Regions from separate parts of the Brachybacterium sp. sponge genome, predicted to be linked through region 3. Evidence: riboswitches for the same ligand, from Rfam matches in the RefSeq annotation. Region 3 holds a riboswitch; each other region holds the start of a gene.
The links. A riboswitch is a leader RNA that binds a small molecule or an ion and turns the genes downstream of it on or off. The one in region 3 is predicted to bind thiamine pyrophosphate.

Region 1 (7,121 bases), 860 kb from region 3:
CGGTCGGCGCCTCGGCCGCGAACGGCACTGCGGGAGCTGTCGACGGTGCGCCGGGGGCCGACGGCGATGCGGGCGCCCGCCCCAGCGCGGCCGACAGGACCACCGCGCACACGACGACCTCGCAGTCCGCGGAGGGTTCAGACGCTGACGTCCCCGCCGCAAGCCCGCGCCGCCGCGCCCTCCTCGTCGCGCTGCCGGCGCTCGCGCTCGGCGTCGGCCTCGGGGCCGGGGCGCTGCTGGGACTGGACGCGTCCGCCCCGTCTGCCGCCGGTTCGTCCTCCCTCGAGATCGCCGGACCCGAGGAGATCCGCGTGGGCGAGCAGGCGGTGTTCACCGCCGAGATGGCGGGCGTGGACTCGTGGGTGTGGACGCTGCCCACGGGCGAGCACCTCGTCGACGCCCAGCAGGCGACGCTGACCGCCTCGGGACCGGGGCGCGCCGAGCTGGTGCTGCGCGCCCGCACCGCGAAGGGCCAGGAGCTGGAGGCACGGCGCGTGGTGAGGGTCCACGCGTGACCGCTCGAGGAATTGGCCCAGATCCGATGCAACCGATCCGCTCCGGCCGACGACATACATCGTGAGAGAACATCCCCGGCGGCCGCGCAGCCGCCCGAGAGAAGGAGTCCGACCATGACCGCTCACCGCATCCGTCTCACCACCCGGCGCGGGGCCCTGCTGGCCCTCGCCTCGCTCGGCGCGCTGTCGCTCGCGGCCTGCACCACCGGCGGCGACGCCGAGTTCGAGGAGTCCGGTGGGAACGAGGCCGGCGACGGCGGCTCCGACAGCGACTCCGGCGACCAGGAGCAGCCGGCCGCGTCCGACGGCGGCGGGGAGGAGGGCTCCGCGGGCGGTGCGGACGATGCGCAGGCAGCCTCTTCCGTCGACCCGGCCGACGCGATCGCCACGCTCGAGTACCCCATCGCATCCGACGAGGCGGAGGGGACGATGACCGTGGGCCTGCACCACCTGCGCCGGCGCGGCGAGACCCTCGAGCTGCTGCTCACCTTCACCCCGGAGTTCACCGAGCCCGGCGCCTTCACGCTCTTCGACCTGCACGGCGACAACCACTCCGTGGTGGCGCCGGCCCTCGTGGACCGTGCGAACCTCACCCGCTACGACATCCTGAACACCAGCAAGAGCTACGACAGCCCGGCGATGTGGAACAGCACGCAGAACGTGATCGAGCTCTCCTCCGGCGACACCCAGGCGTACTGGGCGAACTTCGCCGCCCCGATCGACGACATCACCGCGATCGACGTCGTGATGGGCGCGGGCCCCTCCTTCGAGGACGTGCAGATCGAGGCCGAGGAGGGATGAGGATGCTCCGCACGACTCCGCAGCCCGAGGCGACGCACCTCTCTCCCGCCGACCCGTCGCCCCGTCGCGCCGAGCCGCCCCGACACGGCGCCCCGCGCCCTACGGCCGAGCCGTCGGCGGCCCGGGCCGCCCGCCGACGGGCCACGGCCGCCGCCTCGCTCGCGGCATCCGCCCTGCTGCTGGCCCTCGGCGCGCCCGCGGCCTTCGCCGAGGGCGAGACGAAGGGCCCGCCCGAGCAGCCCTTCGAGATCACCGACGAGATCCTCCAGCGCTCGATCACGGTCTACGACCCGGCACGCTCGATCACCGAGTGCGAACCCGCCCGCTCGATCACGGAGCTCGGCGGCAGCGAGCCCGCCGAGGACGAGGTGATCGTGCTCGAGGCCGACATCCTCTTCCCCTCCAACGCCTGGGACCTCTCCGTCGGGGCCGCCGCCCGCATCGTCGAGCTCGCCGCCGAAATCCCCGAGGGCACGACCGTGCAGGTGGGCGGGCACACCGACTCTCTGCCCGTGGACCGCTCGCAGTATGACTTCGACAACCAGCAGCTCTCGGAGAACCGCGCCCAGGCGGTCGCCGACGCGCTCGCGGCGGAGCGCCCCGATCTCACCCTCGAGGTCACCGGGCACGGCGATGCGAAGCCGTCCGCCGCAGGAGGCGGAGGGGACGACGCCGGCAATGCGGCGGACCGCCGCGTCGAGCTGCGCTACGGGGACTGACCAGGCCCCACCCTTCAGGACGAGCGGCCGACGGGCCCTGGCGCGGACCTCTACGCGGCAGGGCCCGTCGGCCGTGGCGGTCCGGCGCCCCTCGCGGACGCCGCGGACGTGCACGCCGCGGACGCGACCGCATGCGTCTGCTACGGTCGTCGCCGATCCCTCGGGTGCCCGTCGCAACGGGCTGAGATCGAACTGTCGCGGTTCGAGCACCGACCGAACCTGCCCCGGGTCATGCCGGCGAAGGAAGAAGGAGAGCGACTGCATGTCCGCACGCCCTGAGAACTACCCCACCCACAGCCTCGGCCACCTGGAGGACCCCGCGCACGGCCTGCGGGTGCCCGTCACCCGCATCGCCCAGGACCCCTCCCCCGCCGGGACGGCCAACCCGCCGCTGGACGTGTACCGCACCGCCGGTCCCGGCTGCGTCCCGGAGGAGGGCCTGCCGCCGCTGCGCGAGGAGTGGATCCGGCGCCGCGGCGACGTCGAGGAGTACGCGGGCCGGGACCGCGATCTGTCCGACGACGGGCGCGGTGCGGTGCGCCGCGGCGAGGCCAGCGCCGAGTGGCGCGGCGAGAGCCGGCCCCCGCTGCGCTCCCTCCCGGGCCGGTGCGTCACCCAGATGCACTACGCCCGTCGCGGCGAGATCACCCCGGAGATGCGCTATGTCGCGCTGCGGGAGGGCCGCGACGTGGAGCTGGTGCGCAGCGAGGTCGCGGCGGGTCGCGCGGTCATCCCCGCGAACGTGAACCATCCCGAGGCGGAGCCGATGATCATCGGCCGCAGCTTCCTGGTGAAGGTCAACGCGAACATCGGCAACTCGGCGGTGACCTCCTCGATCGCCGAGGAGGTCTCCAAGCTCGAGTGGGCCACCCGCTGGGGCGCCGACACCGTCATGGACCTCTCCACCGGGGACGACATCCACACCACCCGCGAGTGGATCCTGCGCAACTCCCCGGTGCCCATCGGGACCGTCCCCATCTACCAGGCGCTGGAGAAGGTGAACGGGGACGCGAACGCGCTGACCTGGGAGATCTTCCGGGACACCGTGATCGAGCAGAGCGAGCAGGGCGTGGACTACATGACGATCCACGCCGGGGTGCTGCTGCGCTACGTGCCGCTGACCGCGAACCGGGTCACGGGGATCGTCTCGCGCGGCGGCTCCATCCTGGCCGGCTGGTGCCTGGCCCGGCACCGGGAGAACTTCCTCTACGAGCACTTCGACGAGCTGTGCGAGATCTTCGCCCGCTACGACGTCTCCTTCTCCCTCGGCGACGGACTGCGGCCCGGCTGCCTCGCCGACGCGAACGACGCCGCGCAGTTCGCCGAGCTCGACACCCTCGCCGAGCTGACCCGTCGGGCGTGGGAGCACGACGTGCAGGTGATGGTCGAGGGCCCGGGGCACGTGCCGCTGCACCTGGTGCGCGAGAACGTGGAGCGCCAGCAGGAGCTGTGCGACGGCGCGCCGTTCTACACCCTCGGCCCGCTGGTCACCGACGTGGCGCCGGCCTACGACCACATCACCTCCGCCATCGGCGCGACGGAGATCGCCCGCTACGGCACCGCGATGCTCTGCTACGTCACGCCGAAGGAGCACCTCGGGCTCCCGGACCGCGACGACGTGAAGACCGGGGTGATCACGTACAAGATCGCCGCGCACGCGGCCGATGTCGCCAAAGGGCATCCCGGTGCCCGCGAGCGCGACGACGCCCTGTCGAAGGCCCGCTTCGAGTTCCGCTGGCGGGACCAGTTCGGGCTCTCGCTGGATCCGCAGCTGGCCGAGGAGTACCACGACGAGACCCTGCCGGCCGAGCCCGCGAAGACCGCGCACTTCTGCTCCATGTGCGGGCCGAAGTTCTGCTCGATGAGGATCTCGCAGGACATCCGCGACACCTACGGCGACGCCGCCTCCCAGGAGCGGATCGCCCAGGAGGGCATGGCCGAGAAGTCGCGGGAGTTCCGCGAGCGGGGCGGCACCGTGTACCTGCCGACGCCGCGGTTCTGATCCCTGCCGACACGGCGGTCCTGATCCCCGTCGGTCCGTGGAGCGCGCCGCGGCGTTCGCGGGCCCCGAGGGCCGGGGGCGGGGGCGCGCACAGGCGCCGACGCACCCGGCCGTCGGCCGGTCATCGATCCGGAGCCGGTCGGCTTCGGCCCGGGGCTGGCCGGGTCGGGTCAGGCGCCCTTGCGGACCGTGATCGTCCAGCCGGCCTCGCCGGTGCGGTCGAAGGCGACGACCTCGTGACCGTCCGTCGCCGCCCACTGGGGCAGGGAGTCGGTGGCCTGGGTGCAGTCGAAGTCGATGATCAGGTCATCGCCCGTGCTCAGCTGCTGCATCGCGTTCTTCGCGTCGATCAGCGGGAACGGGCAGACGGAGCCGTTGGTCTGGAGGGTGTAGGCGGCCATGGGAGCGGTCCTTCCGAAGGAGGGTCGGGGCAAATTCTGGGTGCTGTTCGGTGAGCTGGTGAGCGGGGCGGTCAGGAGGCGGGGGTGAGCACCGGGGCGGGGCGGTTGGCCTCGGCGGCGCGCTGCGGGCGCTGCAAGAAGAACCAGGCCGCGCCCCAGGTGCCGAGCATGATCGCGACCAGCGAGACCCAGCCCTGGTAGCTGAACAGGCTGGTCTCCACCAGGGAGTTGCCGATGGTGCAGCCGCCGGCGAGCGCAGCGCCGACGCCCATCGCGACGCCGCCGCCGGCGCTGCGCAGGATGGTCTGGGAGTCCGGGACGCGCCAGCGGAACTCGCCGGAGAGCTTCGCAGCGACGAAGGAGCCGACGAGGATGCCGAGCACGAGCATCACCGACCAGTCCACGAGGGTCACGTCGCCCGTGGTCAGGAAAGTGGCGATCTTGGCCGACGGGGTGGTGATGCCGAGCCCGCCGTTGCGGCCCGCCGCGGTGGACAGCAGCCACGCGGCGATCGCGATCAGACCCAGCAGCACGCCGCCCACCCAGGGGCTCCAGGGGATGTCGGCGAGGTAGTGGCCGAGGCCGGTGCGACGAGCCGGGAGCTTCACGGAGGGGCGCCCCGCGGCGGCGCGAGCCTTGGCGGCGCGGTACCGGCGCACGACGAGCACGGCGACGATCGCGCTGAACACGAGGGTGGGGACCCAGACGCTCACGCCGAGGGTCTCGTGGATCGTGGAGTCGGCGACGGTGCGGGCGCGGGCGGCCTCGGTGAAGCCGCCGAGCGGGCCGTACTTCATCACGGCCGCGAACAGGGCGTAGAAGATCAGCGCGACCCAGGAGCCGATGAGACCCTCGCCGGCGCGGTAGTAGATGCCGGTCGCACAGCCGCCGGCCATGATGATGCCGACGCCGAAGATCAGTCCGCCGCCGATCACGGCGAGCGGGGCGAAGGAGGCGGGCTCGGGGGCGAGCATGCCCATGCCGGTCAGCGCGGCGACGCCGACGGCCTGGATCGCGATGGCGAGCAGGAAAGGGGTGAAATAGCGGGTGGAGCGGGTGAGGTAGAGGTCGCGGAACGCGCCGGTCACGCAGAACCGGGAGCGCTGCAGGACGTAGCCGAGCACGGCGCCGAGGAGGAGGCCGGTGAGGATCATGCGCACCAGGCTAGCTAATGGGCGCCATAAGGGAAACCGTGGGTGAAGTGTGAACGTCCGGCCGCGGAGGCACGTCAGCCGATGCGCCCTCCGTAGCCGCGCTGGGCGGCCTTGTCCTTCAGATCAGCGAAGACCTTGCCGAGGCCGGTGGGCTCGGGCTCGTCCTCCGAGGGCAGCTCGATGTACTCCACGATCGAGCGCATCGTCGCCACGTCGATGCTGGGCATCCCGCCGGCCAGGAGAGTGCCGATCCGCTCGCCGACCAGGGTCTCGAGCCTGTCGGCCGCGTCGGCCCCACGCTTCTCGCGGGTCTCCTCGAGGCGCTCGTGCAGCATGCGCGCAGCGACGGGCGAGGCAGGGATCGGCTCGGGGTGTCCGGCGACGGTGATCTGTTCCATGGCGCTCCGCATCGGATCGAGGGGGCCGGGCGGCTGCGACCGGCTCCGAGCAGGGTACCGGGAGGCCCGGGGAGCGGCCCGGGGAGTCTGCAGAGCAGCGGTCGCAGCAGGCCGCGCCCTCTCAGTCGTGCAGCCCGTCCACGGGGTAGTCCACATAGGCGATCGAGCGGCCGTCCGGGGACCAGCTGTGCACGTTCATCGTGCCCTGGCCGCCGAACACACGGGCGAGGTCGCGGATCCCCGTGCCGTCGGCCGCGCACAGCCGCACGATCACGTCCTTGTCCGCGGGATGGCCCTCGGTGCCGGGCGGGAAGCTGACATAGGCGAGGCGGCTGGAGTCGGGCGAGACGTGCGGGAACCAGTTCACGCGCTCGTCGTAGGTGAGCTGCTCGATGCCGGTGCCATCGGGGCGCATGCGGAACAGCTGGGCGTGGCCGGAGACGGTGCGCGCCCGCTCGGAGTTGAAGTAGATCCACTGTCCGTCGGGCGAGTACTCGGAGCCGTCGTCGGGGAACTCGTCGTCGGTGAGCTGCACGTCCTCGCCGCCCGCGGCAGGGATCGTGAAGACGTTCGGCGGGGCCCAGTTCCCCTCCGCGTCGGCGGTCAGCCCGATGTAGGCGAGGGTCGTGCCGTCGGGACTGACGCCGTGGAGGAAGTGGAGGCGGCCGTCGTCGTTCGTGATACGTCGGGGGGTGCCGCAGGCGAGCGGGGCCCGGTAGATGTGCCAGTCCATGCAGGAGACGAAGATGTGCTCCCCGTCGGGGTCGAGGACGTGGTCGTTGTTGAGCTCGGGGAGATCGCCGAGGTCGATCCGCTCCGGCGTGGAGCCCGGTCCGACGGGAAGGCGGAAGAGGTGGCCGTCGCCGTTGACGTACAGCGAGGAGCCGTCCAGGGACCAGTTCGGGGCCTCGTAGAGAGTGTCTGCGGACTCGTGGACGAGGGTGCGCTCCCCGCTGTCGACGTCGAGGGTAAAGATGCGGGAGCGCCGGCCGGGAGCGAGGGTGCGTGCCATGAGGGGATTCTGCCCGACCCCGTTCCATCCCTCACCCCGCCCTGGCCCGGGCCCCTCCCCCGCCCTTACGATCGGTGGGTCCCCCTCCGCTTCCAGCGTCGGCAGCGAGTCCCCACCCC
Region 2 (7,121 bases), on a different contig from region 3:
GGGCCGCCGGCGGTGAGGGTGCCGACGGGTCAGCGGACCGGGCCGCGCCCGGCGAGGCGGTCGTCGTCGGCGAGGCCCTCGCGGTCGGAGGCGAGCGTCTCCTCGTCGAAGTCGCCGGTGACCTTCTGGATCACCGAGAAGTCGAAGTCCTGCGAGGAGCGGACGCTGAGCGCCCAGCACACCAGGAACGAGACGGCGTAGGCGACGAGCGATCCCGAGAGGGTCTCGTAGTCACGCAGGTATCCGAACCCGAAGGGCAGCACCGCGATGGTCGCCGTCGCGCCGATCACGATCGCGGCGCGCAGTCCGAAGAACCCGAACGCCATGATCCCCAGCACGACGCCCACGCCGATGATCGCCAGCAGCTCGACCACCAGCGCCCAGGCACCCTCGAGCGGGAGCAGCTCGAAGCGCACCGGAAGGAACACCACCAGCGCGGCGATCACGGAGAGGGTGAAGGCGCGGTTGGTGACCTTCTTCCAGTAGAAGGAGGCGATGACCGGGAACACCAGGCAGCCCCACAGGGCGCCGACGAACACCAGCAGGTCCAGGATGTTGAAGCGCGCGGTGGCGAAGTAGAGCGCGAGGCCCGTCGCGACGATCATCGTGATCCGGCCGATGAGCAGCATGAGCTTCGGGTCGACGTTCTTCCGGCCGACGGACTGGCCGTAGACGTCGGTCATCACGATCGAGCTCAGCGCCGCGAGGTCGGAGTCCGCGGTGGAGGACAGCGAGCCGATGATCATCACGAAGGCGAGAGCGACCAGGGCGACGGGCAGGTAGGTGCCGACCATCTGCGGCATCAGGTTGTTCACGTCGCCGCCCATGGGCTCCACGCCCAGGTACAGCGCCATCACGCCGAGCATGCCCACGCCGATCACGGTCGCGCCGTAGCCGACGGTCGCGGTGACGAAGGTGGGCTTGATGAGGTCCTCGCGCACGGCGAAGAGGCGCTGGGCGATGGTCTGGTTGCCGATCGCGTAGGCGAGCACCGCGGCGATGTAGGGGGCACCCTGGTTCATGAAGGCGTCGGAGGAGAAGAAGCTCTCCTGCTGCGGGGTGACGTTCCCGGCCGCGACCCCCTCGGCGAACATCGAGGGGCCGCCGGCGAGGAAGAACACCGACGGGATGATCACGACGGCCGCGCCGAGCATCGCCAGGACCTGCGCGAAGTCGGTCAGGACGGAGGCGCGGAAGCCGGACCACAGCGTGTACAGGAGCACGCCGCCGGCGATGATGAGGATGCCCGCGCCGAAGCTGAGCGGGGAGAGCATCGCGATGATCGCACCGCCGGCGATGAAGTTCGAGGTCAGCGAGATGACGGAGCCGAGCACGTTGGAGCCGGCGAGCATCAGCTGCGAGGAGCGGCCGTGGCGGGCGTACATCACCTCGGCGAGGGTGTGGGCGCGCGGGGCGACCTTCCGGATCCGCTTGCCGAAGGGGTAGATGAACAGGATCATCAGCGCGCCCCAGAGCCCGTAGTGGATGGGGCCGGAGACGCCGTAGGTGTAGCCGGCGGTCACCGAGGCGTACATCGAGGACGCCCAGATCCAGGTGGCGGTCATCGAGGCGGCGGAGACGCCGAAGCCGATGCGGTTGCCGGCGGTCATGTAGTCGTCGGCGTTCTCCTGCTTGCGGGAGATCGCCACGGACATCCACATCGTGCCCCCGTAGAACAGGAGCAGGAGCAGGGCGATCCCGATGATTCCCAGCTGGATGATCTCGCCTGAGGGAGCGGGCGGCATGGACTTCCTCTCGTCGCGGTGGACCGGTCACGTACAGCCGGTCCCCCGCGCCGTGGGGCGCTTCGGGCCAGGTGGGACCCCTCGCGGGGCCGACCGGCGATCGACCCCCGTCGCGGATCGCGTCGAACATCGCCCGGGCGAGGTCTCGCCTCTGCGCCGCATGGGGCGCGCCCTGACGGCGGGGACGGGTGGGCCCTCCCGGGCCGCTCCCCCGCCCTCGATCACGCGTGGAGTCGCATAGATACTCGCACAGACCTCAGGGGATTGCCAGGCAGCCGGTAACGAACGAGTAACTACTGCAGGTCACATGGTATTGCTGATTGTCAGACATTCGCAGGGTGGCGATCGGGACACCGTGGCTGCATGCGTCGCATACAGATGCAGGACGTTCCCTCGGCGCGCCCCTCCCCTGCGGCAGGACCGTCGGCGCCCTCCTCGGCCGGGGGCGCTCGCTCCCGCCCGCCCCACGGGCGGACGCGGCGTCGGACCTCCCGCCCTGCGCCCTACCCTCGAAATCATGACGCGCATCGGCATCGTGACCACCTCCCCCGGCGCCTTCACCTCCGCCGATCCCGACCGCGACTGCGCGCCGCTGGTCGCTGCCCTCCGCGATCGCGGCGTCGAGGCGGACTCGCTCGACTGGCACGACACGTCGGTCGACTGGGCCTCCTGGGACCTCGCCGTGCTCCGCAGCCCCTGGGACTACGCCCAGCACCCGGCGGAGTTCGCGGCGTGGCTCGAGCATGCGGGGACGCAGACCCGCGTGCTCAACGAGCCGAAGCTGATCCGCTGGAACATGGACAAGCACTATCTCCTCGAGCTCGAGGCCGCGGGGATCCCCGTGATCCCCACGAGCTACCACCGCACGCTCGACCCGGTCCGCGACGCCCTTGCGGCGCCGACGCAGGCCGCTCACGTGGTCGTGAAGCCCGCCGTCGGCGCGGGATCGCAGCGCACGGGCCTGTTCGCGCGCGAGGACCCCGCCGCGCTCGCCCTCGCCCGGGAGATCCTCGACGCGGGCGGGACCGTGATGGTCCAGCCCGAGGTGCCCGAGCTCTCCGAGGGCCTCGAGAAGGCGGTCTACACCCTCGACGGCCGCTTCACCCATGCGGTCGCCAAGGGCGCGCTGCTCGCCCGCGGCGGCGGACTGCGCGGCGGCCAGTACCAGGAGAACCCCCAGCTCGTGGGCGCCTCCGCCGACGAGCAGGCCTTCGCCGAGCGGGTGCTCGCGGCGGTCGCCGAGGTGACCGGCCTCGGCACGCCGCTGTACGGACGGATCGACCTGGTCGACTCGGCCGAGCACGGGCGGGTGCTGATCGAGGCGGAGCTGTTCGAGCCGACCTACAACCTGCACCTCGCTCCGGAGGTGACGGAGCTCTTCGTCGACGCGATCCTGGGACGGGTCCGAGCGACGGAGCCCGAGCGCTCGCTCTGAGCGCTCGGGGCGACGCCCCTCCCGCGGGAGGGGCCGGCGCCGCGAACAGGCCCCGTCCCCTCCCTCAGCGGTCCCGTCCGACCGGCCGCTCTCCAGCGTCGGTCAGCGCCCCGTCGGCACCGGCATCCCCTGCGGCGGCCGCGGCAGGCCGAGATGGTCGCGCAGAGTCGTCCCCTCGTACTCGCAGCGGAAGCGCCCACGCCGTTGGAGCACCGGCACCACCTGGTCCACGAACTCCTCGATGCCGCCCGGCAGGGTGGGGGGCATGAGGTTGAAGCCGTCGGCCCCTCCCCCATCGACCCAGCGCTCGATCTCGTCGGCCACCTGCTCCGGGGTGCCGATCACGGTCGCGTGGCCGCCGCCTGCGGCGAGGAGCCCCAGCAGCTCGCGGACGGTCGGGCGGGCGGTCTCGAGGATGCGCAGCACCGTGGCGTAGCGGCCCTTCGGCCCGGTGAACTCCTCCAGCGGCGGCAGCGGCGGGACGGGGGCGTCGAGCTCCCAGTCCGACGTGTCCTGGCCGACGAAGAAGGAGAGCTGGCGCAGCGAGTCCTGCACGGGCAGCAGGGCGTCGAGTTCGGCCTTGCGGCGTCGTGCCTCCTCCTCGGTCGAGGCGACGTAGGGGACCAGACCCGGCATGACGGCGAGGGCGTCGGGGTCGCGTCCGAGCGCCGCAGCGCGGGAGCGGATGTCGCTGCGATAGGTGCGGGCGGAGGCGAGATCCCAGGCCACGGCGTAGACCCCCTCGGCGTGTCGGGCGGCGAGCGCGCGCCCGGGCTCCGAGGCACCGGCCTGGAAGAGGACCGGGCGGCCCTGCGGCGGGGTCGGCACGTTCAAGGGCCCGTCGACGGCGAAGGCCTCCCCGCGATGCAGCGGCGGACGCAGGAGAGCGGGGTCGACGTAGGCGCCGTCCGGTTCGGCGAGGATGCTGTCCATCGGCCAGGAGTCCCACAGCCCCTGGAGCACCTCGAGGAACTCCCCCGCCGTGGCGTAGCGCTGCGCATGGCCCGGCAGGGCGGTCATGGAGTGGTTGCGAGCCTCCTCGTCGGTCATCGAGGTGACGACGTTGACCCCGGCCCGGCCGCGCGAGATGTGGTCCAGGCTCGCCAGCAGCCGGGCGGCGTGGAACGGGTCCCAGAAGGTGCTGGAGACCGTCGTGACCAGCCCGACCCGTTCCGTGGCGCGGGCCATCGCGGTGAGCGCGGTGAGCGGTTCGAGCATCCAGGCGGGGCCGCGCTCGACGCCGGCCGTGCCGATCGACTGGCCGTCGGCGAGGAAGACCGCATCGAGCCGGCCCCGCTCCGCGATCCGCGCGAGCTCCTCCCAGTACGTGATGTCCGCGAGGCGCTCCACCGAGGAGCCGGGCGCACGCCAGGCCGCGGAGTGGTGGCCGCAGGCATGGGCGAACAGGTTCAGTCGCACCGGGCGGCGGGCGGCGCCGGTCACGGAGGCATGGGCGTGGGCGGCCATCAGTCCATCACCAGCCCGCCGTCGACGACGAGGTTCTGCCCGGTGATCGCCCGTGCCCAGGGCGAGGCGAGGAGGAGCACGGCGTCGGCGAGCTCGGCGGGCGTGGTCACAGTGCGCAGCGGGGTGCTCGCGGCGATCGCGTCGAACACCGCCTCCGGGGTCGCGGAGCTCGCGTCGGTGGTGCGCAGCAGGCCGCCGCTGACCATGTTCACCGTGATGCCGCGGGGGCCGAGGTCGGCGGCGAAGGTGCGGGTCAGGGCCAGCAGCGCCGCCTTCGCCGCGGTGTAGTCGTGGTAGGGCACGACGGGGTGCTGGAGGAGGTTCGTGCCGATGTTGACGACGCGTCCCGAGCCGGCGCGGTCGAAGCCGGGCAGGGCGGACTGGATGGTGTGCAGCGCGCCCTGCACGGCGCCGGAGAACTGTCCCGCGAAGGCCTCGTAGCCGATCTCGTGCGCCTTCGCGCGGGCGTCCCCGTCGAAGGAGAAGCCGGCCAGGGCGTTGTTCACGACGGTGTCGACGGGGTCGCCGAACTCGGCCTCGGCCCGGGCGAACAGGTCCCCGACCTGGTCGCGCTCGCGCACGTCGGCGCGCACGGCGATCGCCCGGCCGGGGTGCGCGTCGGCGATCTCCCGGGCGGCGGCCTCGCTGGTGAGGTGGTCGATGACGACCCTGGCTCCCTCGCGGAGGAACGCCTCGGTGAGGGCCCGGCCGAGGCCGCGAGCGCCCCCGGTGACGAGCACGACCTGCGTCGAGAGCGGCGGGGCGGTACGGGAGGCGGGGGTGATCGGGGTGGAGGGGGTCATGGTCGTGCGGTCCTTTCAGGGCATGCGAGCACGCCCGCCGCCGAGCGGGAGGGACGCGTCGCGGTCGGAGCAGGGCCGGATCGGGGCGCGGCGCTGCGCGGGAGGCGACACGGGGACCGGGAGAGGGGATGGCGGCGTGCAGGGCGGCGGCGTGCCGGTTCGCGACCAGCACGGCCCTGGCCCGCAGGACCGTGGCCTGCAGGGCGACAGCGCGCAGCGCATCGACGACATCCCTCCGCGAGCATGAACTCGATCAGGTTCTCCGGGTGTGCTCTCAGCCCCTGGCGGGGCACCCCGTGTCGATCACCGACTGTACCCGCCGCCGGCCGCTGGGCGCTCCCGGTCTCGTCGAGCTGCCTCCCAGCTCGTGGAGCTGCGGCACGTCCGCCTCCCGGGCGGGCGCACCGACGAGGGCGCGCCCCTTCCGAGAGCGGATGGAAATAGTTACCATCATGCCGACACAACGTGGTGCCGCTTTTCATCTCGAGGTCACCGGCTCGTCATCTCGGCCCGCCACGCTGTCGTCGTCACCCCTCGGACGTCGAAAGGCCCGTCGTGTCCACCCCTCGCTCCTCCCGCCTCTCCGCCCTCTCCACGCACCGCACCACCCCCGCTCCCGCCGCCCCGGGCAGCGCCGGCACCGGCACCACGCGCCGCGCGCTGCTCGGCCTCGCCGGGGCGCTCGGCGCGGCCGGCCTCTCCGCCTGCGCGACCTCCGGCGCTCCGGGCGCCGACGCGGGCGGCTCCGACGGCGGCTCCGCCGGGGCCGCGGAGACCAGCCCCGAGAATCCCTTCGGCGTCGCCGGCGGCGAGCTGAAGGCCTTCGTCTTCGACGGCGGCGGCGGGGTGCCGTATCTCGACCTCACCGAGCAGCTCCTCGAGGAGAAGCACCCGGACCTCGCCGCGGACATCGTGCGCACCGAGGACCTCAGCACCCTCCAGCCCCAGTTCGTGAACGGCACTCCCCCGGACCTCTTCCAGAACTCCGGCGCCGGCGCCCTGGACATCACCTCGCTGACCGCGAACGGCCAGCTCGCCTCGCTCGAGGACCTCATGGCCGCGCCCAGCTGGGACGACTCCGAGATCACCGTGGAGGAGTCCCTGAACCCGGGCGTGCGCGAGGCGGGCACCGTCGACGGCACCCTCGTCGGGCTGAACACCGTCCAGTACGCCTGGGCGCTCTGGCACGACGCCGCCCTCCTCGAGGAGAAGGGCTGGGAGGCGCCGACCACCTGGGACGAGCTGATGACGCTCTGCACCGAGATCAAGGCCGACGGGATCTTCCCGTTCGCCTTCACCGGCCAGCACGCGAACTACCCCGACGAAGGCATCCTCCAGCCTCTGGTGGCGAAGATCGGCGGGCAGGAGGTCTGGAAGAACATCGACAATCTCGAGGACGGTGCCTGGCAGCAGGACGCCGTGCGCGAGGCCGCGGAGGCGCTGCTGCAGCTGCGCACCGACGAGCTGATCCTCCCCGGCGTCGCCCAGATGACCCACGTCCAGTCGCAGACCGCGTGGCTGAACCACGAGGCGGTGTTCATCCCCGTCGGCGCCTGGCTGGAGAACGAGATGAAGTCCGCGATCCCCGAGGGCTTCCGCATGACCGCCGCGGCGCTGCCCTCCCCGGATCCGACGCTCGCCGACCTCACCCCGAACAACCCCGGGGCCGGC
Region 3 (7,121 bases):
CGCTCCGCGCCGACCCGCGCAGTGGAGCGGACGGCCCGCGCGTCCCGCACCCGCACGCCCTCGCCGACGAGGATCGCGTCGATCCGGCGCACCGGACCGGCGGCCGGGAAGGTGTGCTCGGACTGCCCGGCCGGGTCCCGCAGCAGCGGATCGAGCAGTCGCCGGGCCGCGCCGTCGGCGGTCTCGTTCAGGTCGCCGCCGACGATCACCGGCGCCCCCGCCCCGCGCACCAGCGCCGTGACGTGCTCGGCATGGCGCAGACGGTTGTCCTCCTGCAGCGCGAAGTGGAGCGAGGAGACGACGACCTCGCCGCCGCCGGGCACCGACAGCCGTACCGCGGCGACCCCGCGCGGGTAGGTCGAGTTCAGGTCCGTGACGGTCTGCGCGACCGGGTGCATGCCGCGGCGGATCACCTGCGCGGCGACGTCCTCGGTCGCGAGGATCGCGAGGCCCCGCCCGCCGAGCCCGCCGACGAGGACCCGTCGGCCGACGCGCCGGGCGAACCATGCCAGCCGCGACGTGGGCAGCACGAAGCGGGGCGCCTCCTGGACCAGCAGCACGTCGGGGTCGAGATCGCCGACCGCCTCGATCAGCGCGTGCAGGTCGCCGCGCAGCTCCCACAGGTTCCAGGACAGGATCCGCAGGTCCCAGCCGCCGCGCCCCGAACTGCCTCGGGCGGCGCTCACGGGCTCGGCTCCTCGGCCACCTGCGGGGCGATGACCCGCTCGACGAGGTTCGTGAGCTCCTCGACCTCGTAGCCGGGCCAGCCGAACAGGACTCGCCTCCATTCGGGCGGGACGGCCTTGTGGCCGAGCGCCGCCCCCATCAGGGAGCCGGTGATGCAGGCGACGGTGTCGGTGTCGTAGCCGGCCCGGGCCGCGGCCTCGAGAGCGGCGACCAGTGCGTCGCGCTGGGCGAACTTCCCCTCGGGAATCGGGCCGACGCCGGCGATCGCCGCCCACGCCGCCTGGAAGGCGCCGACGACCCAGCCGTTGCGTCGGAACATGACCGGGGTCGACTCCTCCGCCTCCTCGATCCGGTCCTGCCAGACCGTGCGGCGCTCGGGCTCGAGCTGGTCGAGGCCGACGCGCACGTCGAGCTCGCCGGTGAGGATCGCGTGGCGCACGGCGAAGCCCCACAGGATGCAGGCCTCGATCGTGTCCGGATGCACGTGTGTCAAGCGGCACACCGAGACGATCGCCTCGGCCGCGTCCGCGTCCGGGGAGAGCAGATAGGGCAGCACCGAGGCGTGGGCGCGCATCAGGGAGCCGTTGCCCGCGGAGGTCGGGTGGTCCTCGTGCGCCTTCGCGGCCGCGGCCCGGAAGTCGACCGCGCGGGGCGCGTAGTGGCCCGCCTCGCGGCCGATGTCCGCCGCGGAGCGCAGCACGTGGGAGGTGAGGTTCCCGATGTCCGGGGTGCCCAGCGACCACGAGTACCACTCGCGCGCGATGTGGTCCTGCGCGGACTCGAGCCGCAGGTCATGGTGGTCCGAGGCGGCTAGAGCGGCTTCGAGCACGACGATCGCCATCGAGGTGTCGTCGGTCCACTCCCCCGGCTGCCAGCCGAGCACGCCGCCGCCGATCATGGCGATCTCCTCGGAGTCGACGACGGGGGCCTGGAACTCGTAGGGCGCCCCGAGCGCGTCCCCGGTCGCCGCGGCCACGACGGCGCCGACCGCCCGCTGCCGCTGCGCCGCGGTCAGCCCGGGGGCCTGGGAATGCTTCTCGTCGGTCCTCACGAGGCCATGGTTCCACAGGTCAGGCCCGGGCCGGGCCCCGTTACCCTGGTGGGGACCGAGAAGGAGCCCCATGACCGACACCCCCGCGGAGCCCCGCCCGCACTGCGACGACCCCCACGATCCCCATGACCACACCGGTCATGACCATCCCCCCACCGGGGCGGATCTCGTCCGGGACCTCGTCAAGGGCCTGTCGATCCAGGCCCTGCTGATACCCGCCCTCGCGATCGTGATGCTGGTGGCGATCCTGCCCTTCGCCCCCACCACGCCGGTGCCGTTGCTGCTGGGCATCGGGCTGGGCGCCCTGCAGCTCGTCTCCCTCGTCGCGACGAGCCTCTTCGTGGCCCGCACCCGCCGCCAGCTCGCCGTGAACCCGGGGCTGGTCGCGGTGCGCAGCGTGCTCGAGGAGGTGCTGCGCATCGCCGCGGTGCTGCTCGCTCTCGTGCTGTGGCCGGCCGACATCCGCTCCGAGCTCGGGGTGTGGGTGGGCGCCGGCTGCGCGCTGGTGTGGATCGTGCTGGCGACCGCGCAGACCGTCGCGACCCGGCGCCGCATCGCCACGCCCGGCGACTGGTCCGAGGAGGCGATCTCGACCCTGCTCTCCCAGCGCGTCGGCGCCCGCGAGACCGTCGTGATGCGCCTGCTGGACGTGCTCGGCACCGTGATGTTCCAGCTCGGCGCGACCGTGCTCGTGATCCTCTCGCCCGTGCTCGCCGTCGGCACCGCCGTGCTCTCGATCGGCACCGGGCTGTCGACCCTCGTCCTCCAGCGCAGGCCTCCGGCGGAGCGCTCCCGCACCCCCTGGGCGTACATGCCCATCGCCCTCGGTGCACTGACCCTCGCCCTGGCCGTGCTCGGACTGCTGAGCCTCTGACCGACCGACCCCACCACCCCCGCAGGAGCCGATGATGACCGCTGCCCTCCCCTCCGGACTCGACCTCGAGCAGGTCGACGCCGCCGCCCGCCCCCAGGACGACCTCTTCGGCCACGTCAACGGCCGCTGGCTCGCCGAGCACGTGATGCCCGCCGACCGGTCCAGCGACGGCGCCTTCCACGCGCTGCGCGACCTGTCCGAGGAGCGGGTGCGGGAGATCGTCGAGGAGGCGGCCGACGACGTCGCGCGCACCGCGGACGAGGCGGGGAGCCTGCCGGTCCCGACCACCGACCACGCCCGGATCGGCACGCTGTACCGCATGTTCATGGACACCGAGGCGATCGAGGCCGCGGGCCTGTCCGGCCTCGCCGACCTGCTCGACGAGATCGGGGCGACCCGGGACCTCGAGGGCCTCGTGCGCCGGATGGCGGCGCCCGACTCGGGGGCCTCGGCGGTGCTCGCCTACGTGTGGACCGACGACCACGACTCCTCCCAGTACCAGGTCAAGATCCATCAGGGAGGCCTCGGCCTGCCCGACGAGTCCTACTACCGCGAGGAGCACCACGCCGAGACCCGCGAGGCCTATGCCGCGCACCTGGCGAACCTCGCCCGCCTCGCCGAGCTGCCCGGCCGTGCGGGGCTCGCCGCCGGCGGCCCCGAGGAGCTCGCCCGCGCCGTGCTCGACTTCGAGACCCGCCTCGCCGCCTGCCACGTCGACGTGGTCCGCCTGCGCGACCGGGAGAAGTCCGACAACCCCATGGACGCCGCGCAGCGCCGCGAGCTCGCCCCCGCCTTCCCCTGGGACGCGTACATCGAGGGCACCGGCGCGCCGGCCGCGGCCTTCGACGTGGTCTCCGTCGGCCAGCCCGAGTTCGTCTCCGCCGCCGCGGAGCTGCTGGCCGGGGAGGACCTCGCCGTGCTGCGCACGTGGCTCGCGATGCACACCGTCTCCTCCTACGCCCCCTATCTCCCCGCCGCGCTGGTCGAGGAGGACTTCGACTTCTCCGGCCGCGTCCTGTCCGGTGCGGAGGAGCTGAAGGAGCGGTGGAAGCGGGGCGTGGCCCTGGTCGAGGGCGCGGTCGGCTTCGCCGTCGGCCGCGAGTACGTCGCCCGCCACTTCCCCGCCGCCCACAAGGAGCGCATGACCGCGCTGGTCGACGCCCTGATGGACGCCTACCGCGACTCGATCAGCTCGTTGGACTGGATGACCCCGGCCACCCGCGAGAAGGCGCTCGCGAAGCTCGAGAGGTTCACCCCGAAGATCGGGTATCCCTCGACGTGGCGCGACTACGACGGCCTCGAGCTCGTCCCCGGCGACCTCGTCGCGACCGTCCGCGCCTCCCGCCGCTTCGAGGCGGACTTCGAGTTCTCGAAGGTCGGCGGGCCGATGGACGAGACCGAGTGGCACATGACCCCGCAGACGGTCAACGCCTACTACAACCCCGGCCGGAACGAGATCGTCTTCCCCGCCGCGATCCTCGAGCCCCCGTTCTTCGACGCGGAAGCCGACGACGCCGTGAACTTCGGCGGGATCGGCGCGGTGATCGGCCACGAGGTCGGCCACGGCTTCGACGACCAGGGCTCGAAGTACGACGGGGACGGCAACCTCGTCTCCTGGTGGACGGCGGAGGACCGCGAGGCCTTCGACGCCCGCGCCGCCCGTCTCATCGCGCAGTACTCGGAGCTCTCCCCGCGCGAGCTCGACGACTCCCACCGAGTCAACGGCGCCCTCACCATCGGCGAGAACATCGGCGACCTCGGCGGGCTCTCCATCGCAGTCAAGGCCTATCTCGCCAGCCGCTCCGAGGAGGAGGCCGCGGCCGAGCTCGACGGGCTCACCGGCCTGCAGCGCGTGTTCTGGTCCTGGGCGACCGTGTGGCGGGGCCGGAACCGGCCCCAGGAGGCGATCCGCCGCCTGGCCGTGGACCCGCATGCGCCGATGGAGTTCCGCTGCAACACGGTCGCCGGGCACATCGACGAGTTCCACGAGGCCTTCGACGTGCGCGAGGGCGACGGCATGTACCGCGCCCCCGAGGAGCGGGTGAGCATCTGGTGAGGCCCGATCCGCCCTTCCACGTCGGGCGGACGGTGCCCTCGTCCGTGGGCTGGACCCGCGTCGTCGTCACCGTGGTGGCGGGCCTGATCGTGTCGGGCCTGCTGCTGCAGCGCGGCTCGGCGCCGGGCGCGATCGCGGTGCTCGCCGCCTTCGCGCTGCTGGCGCTGTGGACGTGGATGGGCCAGGCCACCCGCTTCGTGGTCGACGGGAACGGGGTCACCGTGAGCCTCGGAGGCTTCCTCCCCCGCCGGGTCTGGCCGATCGAGGACTTCCGCACCGTGCAGCTGCGCGATATCCCCACCGGCACCGTGGGCGTCGCCCTCGGCGGCTACGGCTGGCGGCGCGGGAGGGCGATGACCCCGAAGCCCGAGGAGCTCACCCCCGTCGGCCGGCGGAAGATCTTCACCCTCGCCGAACAGCAGCGTCCCTACCGGATGCTGGTCACCCGGCCGGGCACGAGCGTGGAGATCATCGGGACGAAGGACACCTGCTACATCCTCTCCCCCGTCGACCCCGAGGCGGCCGCCGATGCGATCGACCAGGCCATCCGTGCCCGCCGCTGAGCGTGCTCCTGGGCTAGACTGTCTGCTCGTCATCCACTGACAGGGGAGCACCGTCCGGTGCTGAGAGTGCGCCGACGGCGCAGACCCTCGAACCTGATCCGGCTCGCACCGGCGTAGGGAGTCGGGATTTCCGTGGAGCACCGCCGGTGCTCCGCGCCCCTTCCAGGACCTGGGAGGAGACGTGATGACCCGTTATCGCACCGTCGATCTGCTGGTGACCGTGCTGATCGGGGCGGCCTTCGGGGTCGCCTTCCTCGGCTACGGCCAGCTCTACACCCTGATCGGCCCGCTGACCGCGGCGTTCAAGCCGGCCGAGGGGCTGCTGGCGGGGATCTGGTTCCTGCCGGCCGTGCTCGCCGCGCTGCTGGTGCGCAAGCCCGGCGCCGCCCTGCTCGCGGAGATGGTCGCCGCCGTGCTCTCGATGCTGCTGGGCAGTCAGTGGGGCTGGGGCACCGCCGTGTCCGGTCTCATGCAGGGCGGTGGGGTCGAGCTCGCCTTCCTGCTCACCCGCTACCGGCGCTTCACCCTGCCCGTGGCGGTGCTCGGCGGCGTGCTCTCTGCCTTGCTCGAATGGGGATGGGAGAAGGTCGCCTACTACCAGGAAATGAGCTGGGCCTTCTCCGGCACGATGCTCGCCTTCTTCCTGCTCTCGGGGGCGCTGCTGTGCGGGGTGCTGGGCTGGGCGGCGAGCCGGGCGCTGATCGCGACCGGCGCGGTGGACTCCCTGGCCTCCGGCCGGGAGGCGGCCCGCGCGGTGGAGGCCTGAGCACCGGGACCGTCCCGGCGGCGTCCGTGCACGTCGACGGGCTGCGCTGGCGGCCGCTCAGCCGGCGCGAGCCGACCATCGAGGGGCTCGACCTCGAGATCCCGCCCGGGCAGCGAGTGCTGCTGGCCGGGGCGAGCGGCAGTGGGAAGTCGACCGTGCTGCGGGCGCTGGCCGGGCTGCTGGACCCCGAGGACGGGGACGGCGAGGGGCTCGTCCCCGCGCCCAGCCGGCCCGGGGAGCGGGGCCTGCTGCTGCAGAACCCGGTGCACGCTCTGGTCGGCGCGACCGTCGCCCGCGACGCCGCCTTCGGACCGGAGAACGCGGGACTGCCCCGGCCGGAGCTCACCGAGCGCGCCGCCCGGGCGCTCGAGGCGGCGCGCGTCGACCTCGACCCTGAGCGGGCGCCGCTGGACGCCTCGGGCGGCCAGCAGCAGCGGATCGCGCTGGCCGGCGCACTGGCCCTGCGCCCCGACCTGCTGCTCCTGGACGAGCCGACCTCCATGCTCGATGCCCCGACGGCCGAGCAGGTGCGAGAGGCGATCCTGACGGTCGCGGGCGGCCGCACCCTCGTCGTCGCCGAGCACCGGTTCGGGCCCTGGCTGCCGCACGTGGACCGGCTGATCGTGCTCGGCCCTCGCGCCCGGGTGCTCGCCGACGGAGCACCGGGCGAGCTGCTCTCCCGGCAGCGGGAGGTGCTGGTCGCAGCGGGGGTGCTCGAGGACGGGACGGCCGGCGAGGAGGCGCGCGGCTCGGCCGAACCCGGCGAGACCGTCGCCGCGCTGCGCGGCGTCACCGTGCCCGCCCGGGGGCTCACCGCGCCGCAGGACCTCGCGCTGCGCTCCGGGCGGCTGACCGCGCTGACCGGCCCGTCCGGTGCGGGCAAGACCTCCCTGCTGCGCGTCCTCGTCGGCGCGACGGAGCCGGGCGCGGGCGCCGTGTCCCGCCCCGAGCCCTCCCAAATCGCCCTCGTCCCCCAGGACCCCGAGCACTCCTTCGTCGCGACGACCGTGCGGGAGGAGGTCCTCGCCTCCCCCTGGGCCACGGACGAGGCCCTCGCGGACGAGCTTCTTCAGCGGGCGGGCCTCGCCCCGCTCGCCGGCGCCCACCCCCACCGCCTCTCCGGC

Region 1: linked by a shared signal. The riboswitch ahead of thiC (phosphomethylpyrimidine synthase ThiC) and the one ahead of A4A78_RS11835 (ECF transporter S component) in region 3 are both predicted to bind thiamine pyrophosphate.
Region 2: linked by a shared signal. The riboswitch ahead of A4A78_RS01470 (3-oxoacyl-ACP reductase) and the one ahead of A4A78_RS11835 (ECF transporter S component) in region 3 are both predicted to bind thiamine pyrophosphate.

What each region holds. Positions count from the first base shown of each region.
Region 1 covers NZ_LRMP01000002.1:7,239-14,359, reverse strand. The annotation lists gene A4A78_RS08150 (serine/threonine-protein kinase) at 1-515, shown strand, start outside; gene A4A78_RS08145 (hypothetical protein) at 630-1,316, shown strand; gene A4A78_RS08140 (OmpA family protein) at 1,319-2,035, shown strand; TPP riboswitch at 2,186-2,300, shown strand; gene thiC (phosphomethylpyrimidine synthase ThiC) at 2,298-4,037, shown strand; gene A4A78_RS08130 (sulfurtransferase TusA family protein) at 4,208-4,438, opposite strand; gene A4A78_RS08125 (YeeE/YedE family protein) at 4,510-5,592, opposite strand; gene A4A78_RS08120 (hypothetical protein) at 5,667-5,990, opposite strand; gene A4A78_RS08115 (TolB family protein) at 6,112-7,002, opposite strand.
Region 2 covers NZ_LRMP01000001.1:326,458-333,578, forward strand. The annotation lists gene A4A78_RS01455 (sodium:solute symporter family protein) at 30-1,745, opposite strand; gene A4A78_RS01460 (RimK family alpha-L-glutamate ligase) at 2,263-3,180, shown strand; gene A4A78_RS01465 (LLM class flavin-dependent oxidoreductase) at 3,283-4,647, opposite strand; gene A4A78_RS01470 (3-oxoacyl-ACP reductase) at 4,647-5,450, opposite strand; TPP riboswitch at 5,664-5,757, opposite strand; gene ngcE (N-acetylglucosamine/diacetylchitobiose ABC transporter substrate-binding protein) at 6,006-7,121, shown strand, end outside.
Region 3 covers NZ_LRMP01000002.1:864,128-871,248, reverse strand. The annotation lists gene A4A78_RS11860 (endonuclease/exonuclease/phosphatase family protein) at 1-686, opposite strand, end outside; gene A4A78_RS11855 (ADP-ribosylglycohydrolase family protein) at 683-1,738, opposite strand; gene A4A78_RS11850 (hypothetical protein) at 1,809-2,612, shown strand; gene A4A78_RS11845 (M13 family metallopeptidase) at 2,644-4,668, shown strand; gene A4A78_RS11840 (hypothetical protein) at 4,665-5,231, shown strand; TPP riboswitch at 5,263-5,368, shown strand; gene A4A78_RS11835 (ECF transporter S component) at 5,416-5,997, shown strand; gene A4A78_RS11830 (ATP-binding cassette domain-containing protein) at 6,024-7,121, shown strand, end outside.